2 linked regions of the Adhaeribacter arboris genome follow. The protein of the gene in region 1 interacts with the protein of each later gene in a pairwise test. Links are inferred from orthologs where the notes say so. Each region holds a gene or a part of one and is shown on either strand. Other genes may lie near its edges.

Region 1 (7,896 bases):
TAGTAGAACCAGATTCGTTGGCAATACCATAAAGCGGAATTCGGGTAGGAGAGCCAGGGGCATTATGGTACACTAACAAAGCCGCATTTTTAATGCCTTTAGAACTAGGTTTAAAGGATACATTGGCCTTAACACTTGCCTGCGGCGATAACGTTGTGGAAATTGCATTAACCGTAAATTCAGCTTTGTTGGGACCAGTAAGAGTTACACTGCTGATTTTAATGCTGGACTGACCAGATCTGCCATTGTTTTTTATAGTAGCGGAAAGAGTTTTGCTGCTGCCTTTTAATACTGAGCCAAAATCAAGGTCAGATGGTGTTACGGCTAATTCCGTATTACCCTGGCTAGATTCCGGTTTGATATTGGTAACATAATATACGTTATCCTGATAATCGTAATTGGTAAATTCCGTACCCAGGTAATCAGCGCCAATAATGTAGGCATTTGGAATAATGCTGCCGCTAGCATTCACCGCCTTCCAGACCCGCATACCAATTTTATTTTCGAAGTTTTTAGCCCGATCGGAATAAGCCGTACCTACTTTAAAGCCAAAGGCCCCACTCGGGCTGAAAGATCCCTGGGCGATTTCCGCAGAAGATCCGGTTTCTCTGGGTAATAAAGACTGGCTATCTAAGAAATAATGAGCGGTTGCAATCTTTACGGAATTCGTATTTTTGGGGTACCAGGCAATTTTTTCGCCATAATAGCAGCAGCCATGGTAAGCGCCCAGTTGGGTAACCGTAACCGGTTTACTACCATCGGCCCGCACGAAGTTGGCCGATAAAATTTCATCGGAATTTGGAACGGTATAATTTCCATCGCTATCTCCATCGTGTTGCGCGTAGCCGGTTTCCGTAGTAAAACCAAAAGCATCAATAATTTCCTGCGCCCAAGGTTCCCGGTTGCCTTCCCCGGTTCTTTGCCATAAGCCATGCAGCTTTACAATTTTAGACGGAGCAGATTTATCGTTAGAAGAAATCGTTAACTGATCGTGCAGCACCTTCACCCGGGTAGCCTGGTCTTTAGCAATAAATTCTACTGTGGTCTCAATGGAACCTCCGGCACTAATAGAAATGGGCAAAGCTTTAGGTAACGTAATTTTCCAGCGGGAAGTACTCGACAAAGTAAATTTACTAAGAGTAAGAGTACCGGAGCCCCGGTTATAAATTTTAAGTTTTACCTTATCGTGGTTGGCATTGTAAGGCGTGTAGGTACCGTCTTCGTTCTTGCGGCGCCACGGATTTTGAACCCGGGAAAGCACCATTTCGTCAGCAGCAGGAAATTTATCGGTATTTTCTACGGCAATTGTTTGTGCGGCCACATCCTGATAACTGAAACTTTCGAGTATAAGGAATAAGCTAAAGAAAAAGTAAACTAAAGGTTTTGATTGGAATAATAAAGGAAAAGTAGAACGCTTTTTCATGTGTAAAGTAAGCTGGTGTAATCTAATTAGTTATAAGTATTAAAACATACAAATCAATAGTATTTCTAAATTTACATTAGAAAGGTGGAGAAGTAGAATTGATTACCAGTCATTATTGATAAGTAAAAAACAGTGTTTCGAAAATTTTTAAGGCAGAACAGCTTTTTTGACTTAAAATTAACCGGAGAGATTAGGCGCGTTAAATAAGTTTTCGGGTTTAGTATAAATTATTCGTTATAAGAGTTTCTAATCAGTTTATATAAGTTAACAGTTTTGTGGAATATTTAGGAAGTTTACGCATACTATTAGACTTATGCAAGTATTATTGTAATTAATTATAGTTTCTTTATAATATATTAAATAATAGAAGTAAATAAGTTGAATTTTGATGGTTGAAGCTCAGTTATTTATGACTACTTGCGGTACGGTTTTTAGAACCAAAAGGAAGCTTTGCGGAAATAAAATTTTTCAATTATCTACTTTTCTATTTATCGTATGATAGGGGGAAAACCTTCTGACTGATTATATTAATTGTATTCTATATTTATTGCAGAATTGCTATTAAGCTAAAATTTTATATTAATCCTATTTTATTTTCTTCGCTTGCCTTACTATTTACGCGTAGTTTTAGCCCAGCTTTTCCTTTTAAGCTAAGGCAAATACCAATTTAATGGGCCGATTTAGTTGTAAAAGTTTTGGTGTAGTTTTTCGCCGGAATGCTTACCGTATATTTCTTTCCGTTTGGTTCTACCGTCATTTTTATAAAATTGGCCTGGCAGTTTTCTTTTAGGTTGGCAATAAAATCAGGGCTGGTATTATAGAGCGAATCGGCGCGCACATTTTTGTGAAGCTGAAAGCTTGCTTGCAAGGAGGGAATACTTTTTAAAGTAGCCACGGTTTCGGGTCCACAACCTTTGCGCGGACCGTTGTTCATAATGGCTACTACTGGGGCTAAAGTTTTCACGAGCGCGGGGTTATTACTCTGATCCAAGCCATGGTGATTTACCTGGTAAACATCCACGGTGCCCACTAAATTTTCCGGACATACCAAAGTTTTCTCCACGTTCCAGGTTAGATCGCCCCCGTCAAAAAAGCGGAACGGACCATAATCCAGTACTAGCACGGTACTATTGGCATTGTCGGAGGTATCAGTTGGCTTATCCGTTACTTCGCAATTAACGTTTAAGGATTTAGACTTACTTATGGGAGTAAAATTTTTGTTAAAACCTAATAAACGGAGGCTCAATTTAGAAAAGCCCGCGGGCAAATTTTTCAGATTTAGGAATTGGTTTGGCTGCAATGGCGATCGTTTTTTCACTATCATGTCGCGGTACGGCTGAATGCGGCTGGCAAACTCTTTATCTTCCCGCAACCTATCCGGAATGCCTTTATCGTGCGCTTCTATAAGAGGTAGTTTTTTTGCTAATGCCGCTGCCCCACCGTAATGATCGATGTGCCAGTGGGTAGTTATTAAATGGTCAATTTGATTTAATCCGGCTACTTCTTTTGCAACGTGGTAAATTCTATCGGCATCGCGGTTCCCGGGGTTGCCCGAATCTATCAGCACCGACTCGCCGGCGGGGGTTACAATTAAAGTAGCAGCGCCTCCTTCTACGTCTATCCAATAAAAAGTTAAATTTTGTTCTTGTTTTTTATTCTTACCAGGGTCTAAACCGCCCGCCAGATTAGTAGCCGCAAGCGCCATTGGTTTAGGCGAAGAACAAATTTGGAGCGGCAAAGCAATTAAAGCCAAGCCTAAAAATCGGGAAACAGCTTTCTTCATAACTAAGCGGCGCACTTTATGTAACACATGTATCAAGGTATTAGATATTAGCAGAAAATCCTATATAGTTAACCCGATTAAGAACCTGCTAATGCTTTTCCTACTAATCGTTGAGCTTCTCCGGACATAGGTAAAGTAAGAGCTATTTGCTGACCGCGCGGAGTCATCTTACGCCAGGTTTTTTGCACAATATCCACTACTTTTTCTTCTTCGTGCTGACGGGCAAAGTCGAGGAAATAATTTTCCAGAAATACCAAACAAACAATATCTTCCAGCAATTGAACTTCGGGGTCAATCTTTAACTGCCGCTTTAAAACCAGAAACTGAACCCTTTCGATAATTTCCGGGTCGTAACCCACTTCCTGCAATACCTGACTGGCCAAATCGGCGTGGTACTTCCGCAAGGTATTACGCCATTTATTATAACCCGCTAAATCCATAGCATAGTCGCGGCGCGGAATAGTCCAGCGGCGTAGGTGCTGGCACCGTGCGGCTAGCTGCAAGGCCTCTGAAGGATTAGGCTCTACTTGAAACAACCAGTCCGTCATGCGCTGAGCATACAATAATTCTTTGGGGTAAATTTTATCCTTGTAAACTTCCGTATTTGGATCTTCGCTGTTTAAGGCATCAAAACGGGCAATGGCCGCGTTAAACCGCTGTTGGTCCGTGCGCATAAATAATATTTAAAGTTTATTCGTTAAAGTTAATTATTTTCCGGTAATCGCTGTTAGCGTGGTAGTACAAACCTGCCTTTGGTTTAGGAATAAGTTTGTATTTTTGTGAGGCATGTTACGAAATACCCCTACCCTTCTTACCAGTAAATTAATCCTCGGCGTTGACCCGGGCACCAATGTAATGGGTTACAGCATTATTGAGGTAAATGGTTCTAAAGTGAAAGTACTGGAGTACGATGCTCTTTCGTTTAAAAATGCCCCCAATCATGCCGTTAAATTAAAGCGTATTTTTGATAACACTATCTTACTAATCCAAAAATACCTGCCCGATGAAATGGCTATTGAAGCTCAGTTTTATTCGAATAACGTGCAAAGCATGTTGAAACTGGGCCGGGCCCAGGGGGTAGCCATTGCCGCCGCTTTATCCCGCGACATTCCGTACGTGGAATATGCCCCCAAACGGATAAAACAATCTATCACCGGGAACGGGAATGCTTCAAAAGAACAAGTAGCGCTCATGTTAGGCCAAATTTTAAAATTGCCCACCGACTCTCCTAAATTGTTTGATGCTACCGATGCTTTGGCCGTAGCTATGTGCCATCATTATCAGAAAGGCATTAACACCCAGGCCGGTACCAAATCCTGGAAAAGCTTTATTACCGACAATCCCGGGCGAGTAAAGTAGATTTAAATTTTTGTTCAAATTCCGAATTTTACTTCACGCCTGAAATGAAAAAGCCTGGCTGAAAATTCATTTCCAACCAGGCACTAATCTTAAAGAAACAAATCAGCAATCCTTAGCTAATTAATTTTAGCCTTTTACATTGCTTTTATTTTGTAAAAATAATTTTGGTGGTTTGGGTTTTGGCAGGAGTATGTAGGCGCAGCAAGTACAAGCCAGCCGCTTGCTGGACTGAAGGCTGCCATTGGAATTGGTAGTTTTTCCCCGCTTCCGCTTGCCCCTGAAACAAAGTTGTTACTCTCTGCCCCTGGCTATTGTACACTTGCAGGCTGACTGGCCCGGATTCGGTTAGAGCCAGGCTCACCTGCAGGTGCTCCGTGAACGGATTCGGTCGTACTTGTAAGCGGGTTTCTGTGCTTTCCCTCACATTTATGCGAGCAACTGTACTCTCCCGGTTGGCCGTAACGGCAGTGGTTTCTTCGACTGCCGGAGCTTCCTGGCCAGAAAGGGCTACTTGCACCAACCAGTAATCCTGCTTTCCCTGACTCGGCTGGCTTTTATCCCCGCTGATGCCCGATTCAGTGCGTCCTCCGAGTAAATACCCGCCTTCCGGCGTGGCTACCAGGTTGCGCAGCTCTTCGATGCCTACTCCACCGTACCGCTGGTCCCATTGCTTATTGCCATTGCTACTGATTTTAACAATCCAGTAATCCGTACTGCCTCTGCTGTTCTGACTTTTATGCCCGCTGCGGGGTGAATCAGATTTACCGCCCAGCAAATACCCTCCATCCCTGGTCCGGATCACCGAACGCAACTCATCGTCGAGGCTGCCACCAAAGCGCCGGTCCCAGAGTTTTTCTCCCTCACCGTTGATGACGACTAGCCAGTAATCTTTTCCGCCCTGGCTCGCTTGGCTCTTATCGCCGCTTAGGCCCGAATGACTATACCCGCCTAAATAAAAGGAGCCGTTCGACAATCGTCCCATCGAAAACAGATGGTCTTTATCGCTACCGCCAAAACGGCGGTCCCAGATTTTGTTTCCCGCTTCGTCCAGGCGCACCACCCAGTAGTCTTCTCCGCCCCGGCTTAACTGACTGCGATCGCCGCTTAAACCCGATGCCGAAGCTCCTCCCAAGAGGTAGCCTCCGTCGGGGGTCAGGGTAAAGTTTTCCAGGTTGTCGTTGAGATTGCCGCCAAAGCGCCGGTCCCAGAGCTTAGTACCGGCCGCATTAATTTTGATTACCCAGTAGTCCCGCCCACCTTGGGAGCCTTGCGTTTTATCGCCGCTGGCCGGGGAAGAGCTGTAGCCCGCTACGAAGTACTCGCCCGTGGGTAGTTGACTGATTTTACTTAGCTCATCGTAGCTGCTGCCCCCATAGCGTTTGTCCCATTGCTTGGTTCCGGTGCTGTTGATTTTCACCAACCAGTAATCCCGATCGCCCCGGCTGTTTTGGGTTTTATCCCCGCCGCTGGGCGAATCGGAACTTCCCCCTAAAAGATAGCCGCCGTCGAGAGTGGGAATTAAGCGATTGAGGTAGTCGTTACCGGTTCCGCCATAGCGTTTGTCCCATTGTTTGTTGCCTTGCGCATCGATTTTGACGATCCAATAATCAATGCTGCCGCGGCTGGGCTGGCTCTTGTCGCCGGTATCTTCGGAATCGGTGTACCCCCAATGAGGTACCCGCCATCGGTGGTTCGGATAAGGTCGGTATAACTATCCCGACCCGAACCTCCATAGCGCTTGTCCCAGGCGGCATAGATGGAGGGATTCGTAATGGTAATGATATAATCTTCCGTTTCCCCGTAGTCAAATTCAGTACAGGATTGATCGCTGGTAACTTCGGTAGCAAAATGCGAGCGAACCCGCAACCGGTGCTGGCCAGCCGTAGCGCTGGCCGGAATAACAACTCTACCGGTATAATCATCGGAGACAATCGGCGAACTAAACACAAATTCTCCGGGATCATCAAAATCATTATCGCTATTATAATCAATCCACGCCCCAAAGCCTTGCTCAAAATCACCGGTGAGGGAAGCCTGTACGGTAATAGGATAGGCCTGGTCGCGGGTTACAGTAGTCGTATATTTTCCGGTGGGAGCATAACTACTATAGCCATTGCCTTGGGCATCGCACCCCGAAGCATTATTAGATAAAGTATTAAAATTAAAACTCTGAATAATATTTAAATCATCGCAGCCATACGTAATTACCGGAATGCAATTTACTTCTTGGAGTTTTACCAGCCAATAATCAACCAGGCCTTTTTTCGCCCCACTTTTATCATTCCCCATTCCGGAATCAGACCACCCGCCCAATAAAACTTCGCCGGATTTAGTAGCCAGAATACTAGTTAAATAATCTCTACCCGCACCCGAAATATACTTTTCCCAAATGGTATTACCAGAACTGTTTACTTTTGCTACCCAATAATCATCTACGTCATTGGTTTCATCGGTAGGATTACCGCCGCCCGCTAAAAATCCACCATCGGAAGTAGGAATTAAAGAAGTAACGACGTGACTGGTACCGTTCAGAACTTTATCTAAAATTTTATTACCATTACTATCTATTTTAACTAACCAATATTCGCCAATACCCACTTCAAACCAACCTTGGGTATCGGTTTTATCGCCTTCCGGAAAAGAATAAGAGAGGCCGCCTAATAAATAACTGCCATCAGCGGTAGCGACTAAAGCTTCGAGGTCGTCCGAAGATTTACCCCCAAACCGTTTATCCCAGATTTTATTTCCGGTACTGTTAATTTTTACGACCCAATAATCTGCCTGAGCCCCTCCCCAAACTGGTTCACTTTTATCACCTCCTACGCCGGAGCTCGATGATCCGGCTAATAAATAATGGCCATCCGGAGTAATTACCAAGGATTTAAATACATCGTTCCCCGAGCCGCCAAAGCGTTTATCCCAGATTTTATTGCCATCTTCATCAATTTTTAAAATCCAATAATCATTACCTCCCCGGCTCGCCTGAGTTTTATCGCCGTTTAATCCCGAATTAGAATAGCCGCCCAGAATAAATCCACCTCCGGGAGTTGCCACCAGCGCTTTCAGCACATCGTTGCCGCTACCGCCATACCGTTGATCCCACAATTTGGTGCCGTCGGCATTAATTTTTATTATCCAGAAATCCTGGCCTCCTCGGCCCGCCTGCGTTACATCACCACTAAAACCCGAGGATGATGTACCACCTAGTACATAACCGCCGTCGGAGGTATTAACTACTACCTGCAAGTTTTCTTCACCGGAACCACCGTAGCGTTTATCCCAAAGTTTATTACCTCTGGTATTCGTACTTACTAGCCAAAAATCATAACTT
Region 2 (8,013 bases), 4.2 Mb from region 1 along the record:
GATCATGAAATACAGCCGGACACTTTACTATACGCCACGGCTACGGATACCATTTTAATCAATCAATCGCTGGATTTAAAGAAGTTATCCCAGCAACTTAGTTTAGACGCAGAAGAGTTACCTAAATTAAACCCGGAAGTTAAAAAAGCTATTTTGCCGGTAAATGTTCGTAATTACCCTTTAAAAGTACCTGCTACTCACAAAACCCTACTGGCTGCAAATCGCACTTTAATTCTGGATTCCTGCAAATTGCCGGACCTTGTACCGCCCTCTTACCAAAATATTCTGATTGCTAAAAAAGTTGTTACTCCAATAGCCCCTTTGGCAACTACTCTCCCGGATTCAGCGGCAACTGATTCTGTTTGGCAGAAAAAGGAGTATATTGTAGCTGCCGGTGATAATTTAACGCGCATTGCCAACCGCCATAACATATCCGTAGAACAGCTGCGTACCTGGAATAATCTTAGCCCGAAACAGAAGTTGTTAGCCCGGCAAAAATTAATACTATTTACCTCTGCTGCTCAAGACCATTTATTAGCGAGTAATTCTTCTAACCAAACAAACGTAGCAGAAGCCCACGAAGTTAAAGTACCGGTAAAAACAGCATCTGCCCGTAAGACTGCGAATAATAAAAAATCTTTATCACGGGTAAAATTGGTGCATACCGTACAACCGAACGATACTTTATGGAGCATCTCCCGCCGCTATAACGATATACCGGTAGAGAAAATTAAAAAACTAAACCGTCTTAAGACAAATAGCTTAAAACCAGGCATGAAACTGGTAATAAGTTAATCTTAAGCAGGCTTTATTGTAAACAAAAATATCAGGCCGCGTGACCTGATATTTTTGTTTACAACCAACTATTTAACGCAAAAATCTAAATCCATTCTGGTTAACGCATAACTATTTAAAGTAAATAGTTTAAACGCCTGCTTTTGCTTAATTTTACTTAAATACAAAAGTCTGCTTGTTTCGTTATCTACCAGACTCGGTTAAAATTTTTCTGTTATGATTAAAATAAATAAACAAGACGCGCTGAATTACCACCAAATGGGTCAACCAGGAAAAATAGAGGTGGTACCTACCAAAATGCTTTCCTCCCAAATAGATTTAGCTTTGGCCTATTCGCCGGGGGTAGCAGAGCCATGTAAGGAAATTGCTCTTAATAAAGAAGACGCTTATAAGTATACTTCTAAAGGCAACTTAGTGGGCGTTATCACCAATGGAACAGCTGTATTAGGTCTTGGCAATATTGGCCCGGAAGCTTCTAAACCCGTAATGGAAGGCAAAGGAGTATTATTTAAGAAATTTGCGGGTATCGACGTTTTTGATATTGAAATAGATTGCACCGACCCGGATGAGTTTATTCGGATTGTGCGTTCCCTGGAACCCACTTTTGGTGGCATTAACTTAGAAGATATTAAAGCCCCGGAAAGTTTTAAAATTGAGGTGGCTTTAAAAGAGCAAATGAAAATTCCGGTTATGCACGACGACCAGCACGGCACGGCTATTATTTCCAGCGCCGCTTTGCTAAACGCCCTGGAACTGGTAGGCAAAAAAATACAGAAAATCAAAATTGTAATGAACGGGGCGGGTGCCGCGGCTATTGCCTGCGCTAAATTATACCTGGCCTTAGGTGCAAAAATTGATAATATCGTCATGTTTGACAAAGACGGTATTATCAATCCGGAACGGAACGATTTAGATATTTACCGCGCGCAGTTTGTTACTACCCGTAAAATTACCACTTTAGCCGAAGCTATGACCGGAGCAGACGTATTTATTGGCCTTTCGGCGGGGAATGTGCTGCCGCCGGAGTACGTAAAATTAATGGCGAAGAACCCTATTATTTTTGCCTTAGCCAATCCTGACCCGGAAATTCCCTACGAAACGGCTATGGCCGTACGAAGCGATTTAATTATGGCTACTGGTCGTTCGGACCATCCGAACCAGGTAAATAATGTGCTGGGGTTTCCTTACATTTTCAGAGGAGCCCTCGATGTACGGGCTACAGAAATAAACGAAGCAATGAAATTAGCGGCCGTACGTGCCTTATCGGAATTAGCGAAAGAACCGGTGCCCGAAATAATTAATAAAGCTTACGCCGATAAAGCTATTGCTTTCGGCCGCGATTACTTAATTCCGAAGCCATTAGATCCGCGCTTAATTACCACTGTTTCGCCAGCGGTAGCCAAAGCGGCTATGGACTCTGGCGTGGCTAAACATCCGATTCACGATTGGGTAAAATACGATCAGGAGTTACAGGAGCGCATTGGCATTAATCAAAAGTTGATGACCCGCATTATTAATCAAGCTAAAACCAACCCCAAACGTATTGTATTTGCCGAAGCGGACCATTATAAAATTTTAAAAGCCGCCCAGATTGTACTGGACCAAAAAATTGCGCAGCCTATATTATTAGGTAACCAAAAAAGAATTGAAGCATTAATTACCGAAAATGCTTTGGATTTAGAAGGCGCTATTATTATTGATCCGTCTAAAGAAGCCAAAAAACGGGAGAAATTTGCGCGAGTTTTCTACGAGAAACGCAAGCGCAAAGGCATTACCTTGTTTGATGCCCGGAAATTAGTCAAAGGTCGTACTTACTTTGGCGCTTTAATGGTAGAAACCAACGAAGCCGATGCCTTAATTTCCGGATTAACCAAAGATTATTCTCAAACCATTTTGCCGGCACTGCAAATTATTGGCGTAGAAGAAAACGTGAACCGGGTAGCGGGTATGTACATTATCCAAAACAAAAAAGAACCATATTTTTTAGCCGATACTACGGTAAATATTAATCCAACGGCCGAAGAAATGGTAGATATTATTGGCTTAACCGCTAGGGCAGTGCGTTTTTTCGACGTGGAACCTAGGATGGCCATACTATCCTACTCCAATTTTGGCTCTAACCGCGGCGATGTACCGAACAAAACTATATTAGCTACCAAGTTGGCAAAAGAGCGCTATCCTAGCTTACTTATAGACGGGGAAATGCAGGCCAACACGGCTGTAAATAAAAATTTACTACAAGAACATTATCCGTTCAGTGATCTGGCTGAAAAAGGTGCAAATACCTTAATTTTTCCGGATTTAACTTCGGGTAATATTGCTTATAAACTACTCCAGGAAATTGGCGAAGCCGAAACGATAGGTCCGATTTTAATGGGTATGCATAAGCCCGTACATATTTTGCAGCTTGGTTCTTCTACCCGTGACATTGTAAATATGATTGCTATTGCCGTAGTAGATGCGCAAAATCACGAAAGCCGCAGTAACCAAAAAGCTTCTTTGCCTGAGGCTATAGCGGGTAAAATTGGCTCCTTAGTTTAAAGTAACGAACTGGTTATTAGCGAATAACGCAACTTTTGCTTTCCACTTTTCACCAAACTATTTACTTATCTGCATTTTTTACTTTAGAATAAATACGTAAATTCTGGCTCGTAAGCACGTAGTTTTTGTAATAACCTCGCATAATTGTTGCTGAGGGCTAATTTTTCTTTTATGATTGCATACATCGACGGCAAACTGACTTATAAAGACCCCACTTACGTGATAATTGAAGTGGGCGGAATTGGTTATCAAATTAAAATTTCTTTAAATACCTATGCTGGCTTAGCCGAAGGCGAACGCTGTAAGTTATTTACTTTTTTGCATATCAAAGAAGATGCCCATACCTTGTATGGTTTTAGCGAATTGGCTGAAAAAAATATTTTTTTGCATCTTATCTCTATTTCCGGCGTGGGACCTAATACAGGTCTTATGATTTTATCTTCGTTAAGTGTACCCGAAATTCAGCAAGCCATTGTACGCGAAGACGTTAGAACAATTCAAAGAATCAAAGGAATTGGCGCAAAAACAGCCCAGCGGCTCATTCTGGAATTAAAAGATAAATTAAAAAAAGATGTACTAATAGATCAGGCAAACGTTTCAGCGGCGCCACACAATACGAATCAAAATGAGGCGTTATCTGCTTTGATTACCTTAGGTTTTGCCCGAACCGTTGCCGAAAAAACGCTGGATGCCATTATTAAGCGCGAAGGCAGCCACCTAACGGTGGAGGAATATATCAAATTAGCATTAAAATCTTCCTGAAGTTAAAATTTTACATTCCGCTTGAATAAAAGTAAACACCACGTAATAATTGCGTCCGTTGCGGTTGTTACCCTATTCGGTTGGCTTTCGGAAGCTGGAACAGTAGCCGGAAATTCTTCTTTCAACTTGAATCTACTCCGGCAATTAGTAGCTGATACCATCATTACCGATACTACCACAAGCGAAAGGTATCGTAAATCACGCCGCCCTGATTTCCGACCGAAAGATCGGGTGGGTGATCCATTTTCTAACCGTACTTCCCGTTCGCCTTTATTACTTAAAAATCCGGACAATGTTAACCTAAACGTAGACCTGGATGATAGCCTGCGTTATTTTGAAATTAAGGAAAAAGTAGGCGACTTAAATTTCCGAAATCCTACCCTCATGACGTATGAGGAATATACCAAATATCAACAGCAGCAAGCTATACGTAATTACTGGCGCAGTAAAGCCGAAGGAGGCGTTACCGGCGAAAAAGCGTCGGGCCGTTCTTTATTAAGCCCTAAAATACCCGTCGTAAGCCCCTTATTCAACCGCATTTTTGGGGGTGATTTTGTCGATATTCAAACAAATGGTAACGCGGGTCTTAAATTCGGAGCTCGGTTTAGCCGTAATTTTAATCAATCCTTACCCTTACGGCGGCAGCGAACCGGTGATTTTGAATTTGATCAGAATTTAGCCATAAACGTTACCGGCCGGATTGGGGAAAAACTTAAACTTAATTTCAACTGGGATACCAAAGCCAATTTTGAGTTTGAGAACAACATCAAAATGGATTATACGGGTTTCGAAGAAGAAATTATCCGCAAAATTGAAGCGGGTAACGTAAGCTTGCCCTTAAATAATAGTCTGATAAGCGGCGCCCAAAATTTATTCGGCGTAAAAGCGCAATTACAATTCGGCCGTTTGGGGGTAACTACGGTTATGTCGAACGTGCGGGGGCGTACCGATCAGATAAATATTCAGAATGGTGCCCAGAACCGACCCTTCGAAATTAAAGTCGATCAGTACGAGCGCGACCGGCATTATTTTCTTTCCCAATTCTTTCGCGACCGCTACGATCGTTCTTTACGCGACTTGCCCCAGCTTAAATCCGGTATTACCATCCGTCGTCTGGAAGTATACATAACCAACGATAACCGGTCCACCGAAAATTTGCGCAACGTAGTTACCCTAATGGATTTGGCCGAGGCCGACACTACCAAAACTTTACGGGACGAGTTGATTTTTAAACCTGGTACCGCACTTACCGCTCCAGCCAGTAATGATGCTAATAACTTATACAGCCGGATAAATGGTAACCGAAATAATAATACCGTAGATGAAACTTTGCAGGGTGCAGTCCTGAAGCTTCAGAAAACCGTTGACTTTGAACACGTACGGGCCCGCCGCCTCGATCCGAAAGAATATAAATTTAATCCGGAGTTAGGTTACATTTCTCTTAATATTCAGATGTTACCCGAGCAGGTGCTGGGAGTAGCTTACGAATATACTTTAAATGGCCGCGTGTACCGCGTGGGTGAACTACAGGACGATTACCAAAACGTGAACGACAACGAGGCAATATTCCTGAAAATGCTTAAGTCTACGAATCCAGCCCTGACTTTTCCTACCTGGGATCTGATGATGAAGAACGTTTATTCGCTCAACGCCAACCAGATTACCCGCGAAGGATTTCAAATGAGTATTATCTACAAAGATGATGAAACCGGGGTAGATATTACCAGTTTAAAAGAAGGCAGAAACATTCAGAACGTACCGCTGATAGAAGTATTTAACCTGGATAAAGTAAATACCAACAACGACGCGCCGCCGGACGGTAACTTCGACTTTTTAACCGGGCTAACGATTGATCCGGAAAATGGACGAATTTTCTTCCCCGAGGTAGAGCCGTTTGGTTCTTATCTGCAAAGTAAATTTACGGCCGGCGAAGAAAACCTGGTACAGAAATACGTTTATCAGGAACTCTACGATCAAACGCAAAGCGATGCGCAGCAAATTACGAATAAAGCTAAGTTTTTCTTAAAAGGTCGTTATCAAGCGAGCGCGACCGACGAAATTGCCCTGCCGGGTATTCAGGTTGCGGAAGGTTCGGTCCGCGTACGATCTGGCGGCAATTTACTCACCGAAGGCGTAGATTACCGGGTGGATTATGCTCTAGGCCGCGTTAAAATTTTAAACCCGAGTTATTTGAATTCGGCGAGTAACCTGGCAGTAGAATTTGAAAAAGCGGAAATTATTAACCCGCAGCCGCGCGCTATGGTGGGCGCTCGCTTCGATTATACCTTAAACCGCGATATTGGCATTGGCGCTACTTTATTGCATCTCGGCGAAACTCCCTACAACAATAACCGCGTGAGCCTTGGGGATGAGCCAAGTAACAATACCATTTACGGTTTAGATATCAACCTGAAAAAAGAATCCCGGCTTTTAACCACCCTAACAGATAAATTACCTTTTATTCAAACCAAAGAACCTTCGGCAATAGCTTTTAACGCTGAGTTTGCGCAATTGCTACCGGCTAAGTCCAAATTAAAGGGAGAAGATGGAGTTTCTTATATCGATGATTTTGAAGGGGCGGAGTCGTCCTATTCTCTTTCCAGCAGCACCAATACCAATAACTGGCGACTGGCTGCTACTCCCACACCTCTTATTGGCGGCCGAACCGGTTTAGCCTACGCCGACAACCGCGCCCATTTAGCTTGGTACACCATCGACCAGGGAGTGTACTACCGCAACGGTAACCAGCATCCTAATAATATCGGCGATGCCGATTTACGAAATCACTATGTAAGGGGTATTAATCGGAAAGAAATTTTTCCAAACCGGGATTTAGATGCGGTAAACAACTATGAATATCCATTTGATCTCGCTTATTATCCGGCGGAACGCGGACAGTATAATTACAACCAAAACGTAAGCGCGGACGGCAAATTCTTACCTAACAGAGCAAATCCAGTCGATAATTGGGCGGGTATTAGTCGGGAAATAACCTTCGATACCGATTTTGATAACGCTAATATCGAATACCTGGAATTCTGGATGATGGATCCGTTCTTAAAAGTTACCAATCCAAATACTGAATTAGCCAATATTGCTGATCAGGATGGCCCAAATGGCGAAGCCAATGATAAACCGAATACTACCGGTGGTGAGTTGGTTTTTAACTTAGGTAACATTTCCGAAGATTTATTAAAAGACCAAAACCGTTACGAGTTCGAGAATGGCTTGCCCACGGAAGCTTCTAATGGTAATATTAGTACTACTCCTAAAACAGATACCGATCGTACTCCCTGGGGTATGGTAACCCGTCGTCCATTTTTAACCGATGCTTTTGATAATACTTCCGGTAGCCGGCAGTTCCAGGATATCGGGATAGAAGGTTTGAATGATTCCGAAGAAAAGCAATTCTTTACCGGCGTTTACCAGCAATTACCTGACCCCTCCAAAGATGATTTCCGGCACCACTTAAATCAGGATTATGATAACCGGAATGTTAAGGTATTAGGCCGCTACAAATACTTTAACGGGATGGAAAATAATTCCGCCGAGAACAGTGTAGAAGCGGCTTACGCTTACCCGGATAAAGAAGATTTAAATAAAGACAACATTATTTCGGATGTAGAAAGTTACTACGAATATAAAATTGATTTACGCCCGGGCAAACTAGCCGTTGGTCAGAATTATATTGTGGATAGAGTGACTTCTCCGAAAGAGGGTGATTCTATTAATTGGTATTTATTCCGGATACCGATCCGGCAGCCAACGGGTAAAGTAAACAATATTCAAGGCTTTAAATCTATCCGGTTCCTACGCATGTACTTGACTAAGTTCCAGGATCCGGTGGTATTGCGTACCATTCAAATGCAGTTTGTATCTAACCAATGGCGTAAATACCTGGGTTCAGTATCCGAT

What was found.
Region 2: the proteins of ruvC (region 1) and ruvA interact in binary tests that used the Escherichia coli proteins (3 or more experiments, as listed by UniProt). The link is inferred for Adhaeribacter arboris from one-to-one orthologs.

Annotation. Positions count from the first base shown.
Region 1 is NZ_PYFT01000001.1:1,723,139-1,731,034, forward strand. What follows is about bases 3,076-5,778. They hold ruvC (crossover junction endodeoxyribonuclease RuvC), read left to right. Parts: upstream 3,076-3,992; coding sequence 3,993-4,565; downstream 4,566-5,778. Other genes in these bases: AHMF7605_RS07100 (ComEC/Rec2 family competence protein), read right to left, coding at 3,076-3,206; AHMF7605_RS07105 (DUF4202 domain-containing protein), read right to left, coding at 3,284-3,880; AHMF7605_RS07115 (T9SS type A sorting domain-containing protein), read right to left, coding at 4,711-5,778. Also shown: AHMF7605_RS07095 (malectin domain-containing carbohydrate-binding protein), read right to left, coding at 1-1,423; more of AHMF7605_RS07100, read right to left, coding at 2,091-3,075; more of AHMF7605_RS07115, read right to left, coding at 5,779-5,982; AHMF7605_RS07120 (GEVED domain-containing protein), read right to left, coding at 6,084-7,896.
Region 2 is NZ_PYFT01000001.1:5,875,514-5,883,526, reverse strand. Bases 2,483-5,302 are described here. They hold ruvA (Holliday junction branch migration protein RuvA), read left to right. Parts: upstream 2,483-3,507; coding sequence 3,508-4,098; downstream 4,099-5,302. Other genes in these bases: sov (T9SS outer membrane translocon Sov/SprA), read left to right, coding at 4,120-5,302; AHMF7605_RS23900 (NADP-dependent malic enzyme), read left to right, coding at 2,483-3,336. Also shown: AHMF7605_RS23905 (lytic transglycosylase domain-containing protein), read left to right, coding at 1-795; more of AHMF7605_RS23900, read left to right, coding at 1,012-2,482; more of sov, read left to right, coding at 5,303-8,013. UniProt on the Escherichia coli protein: The RuvA-RuvB-RuvC complex processes Holliday junction (HJ) DNA during genetic recombination and DNA repair.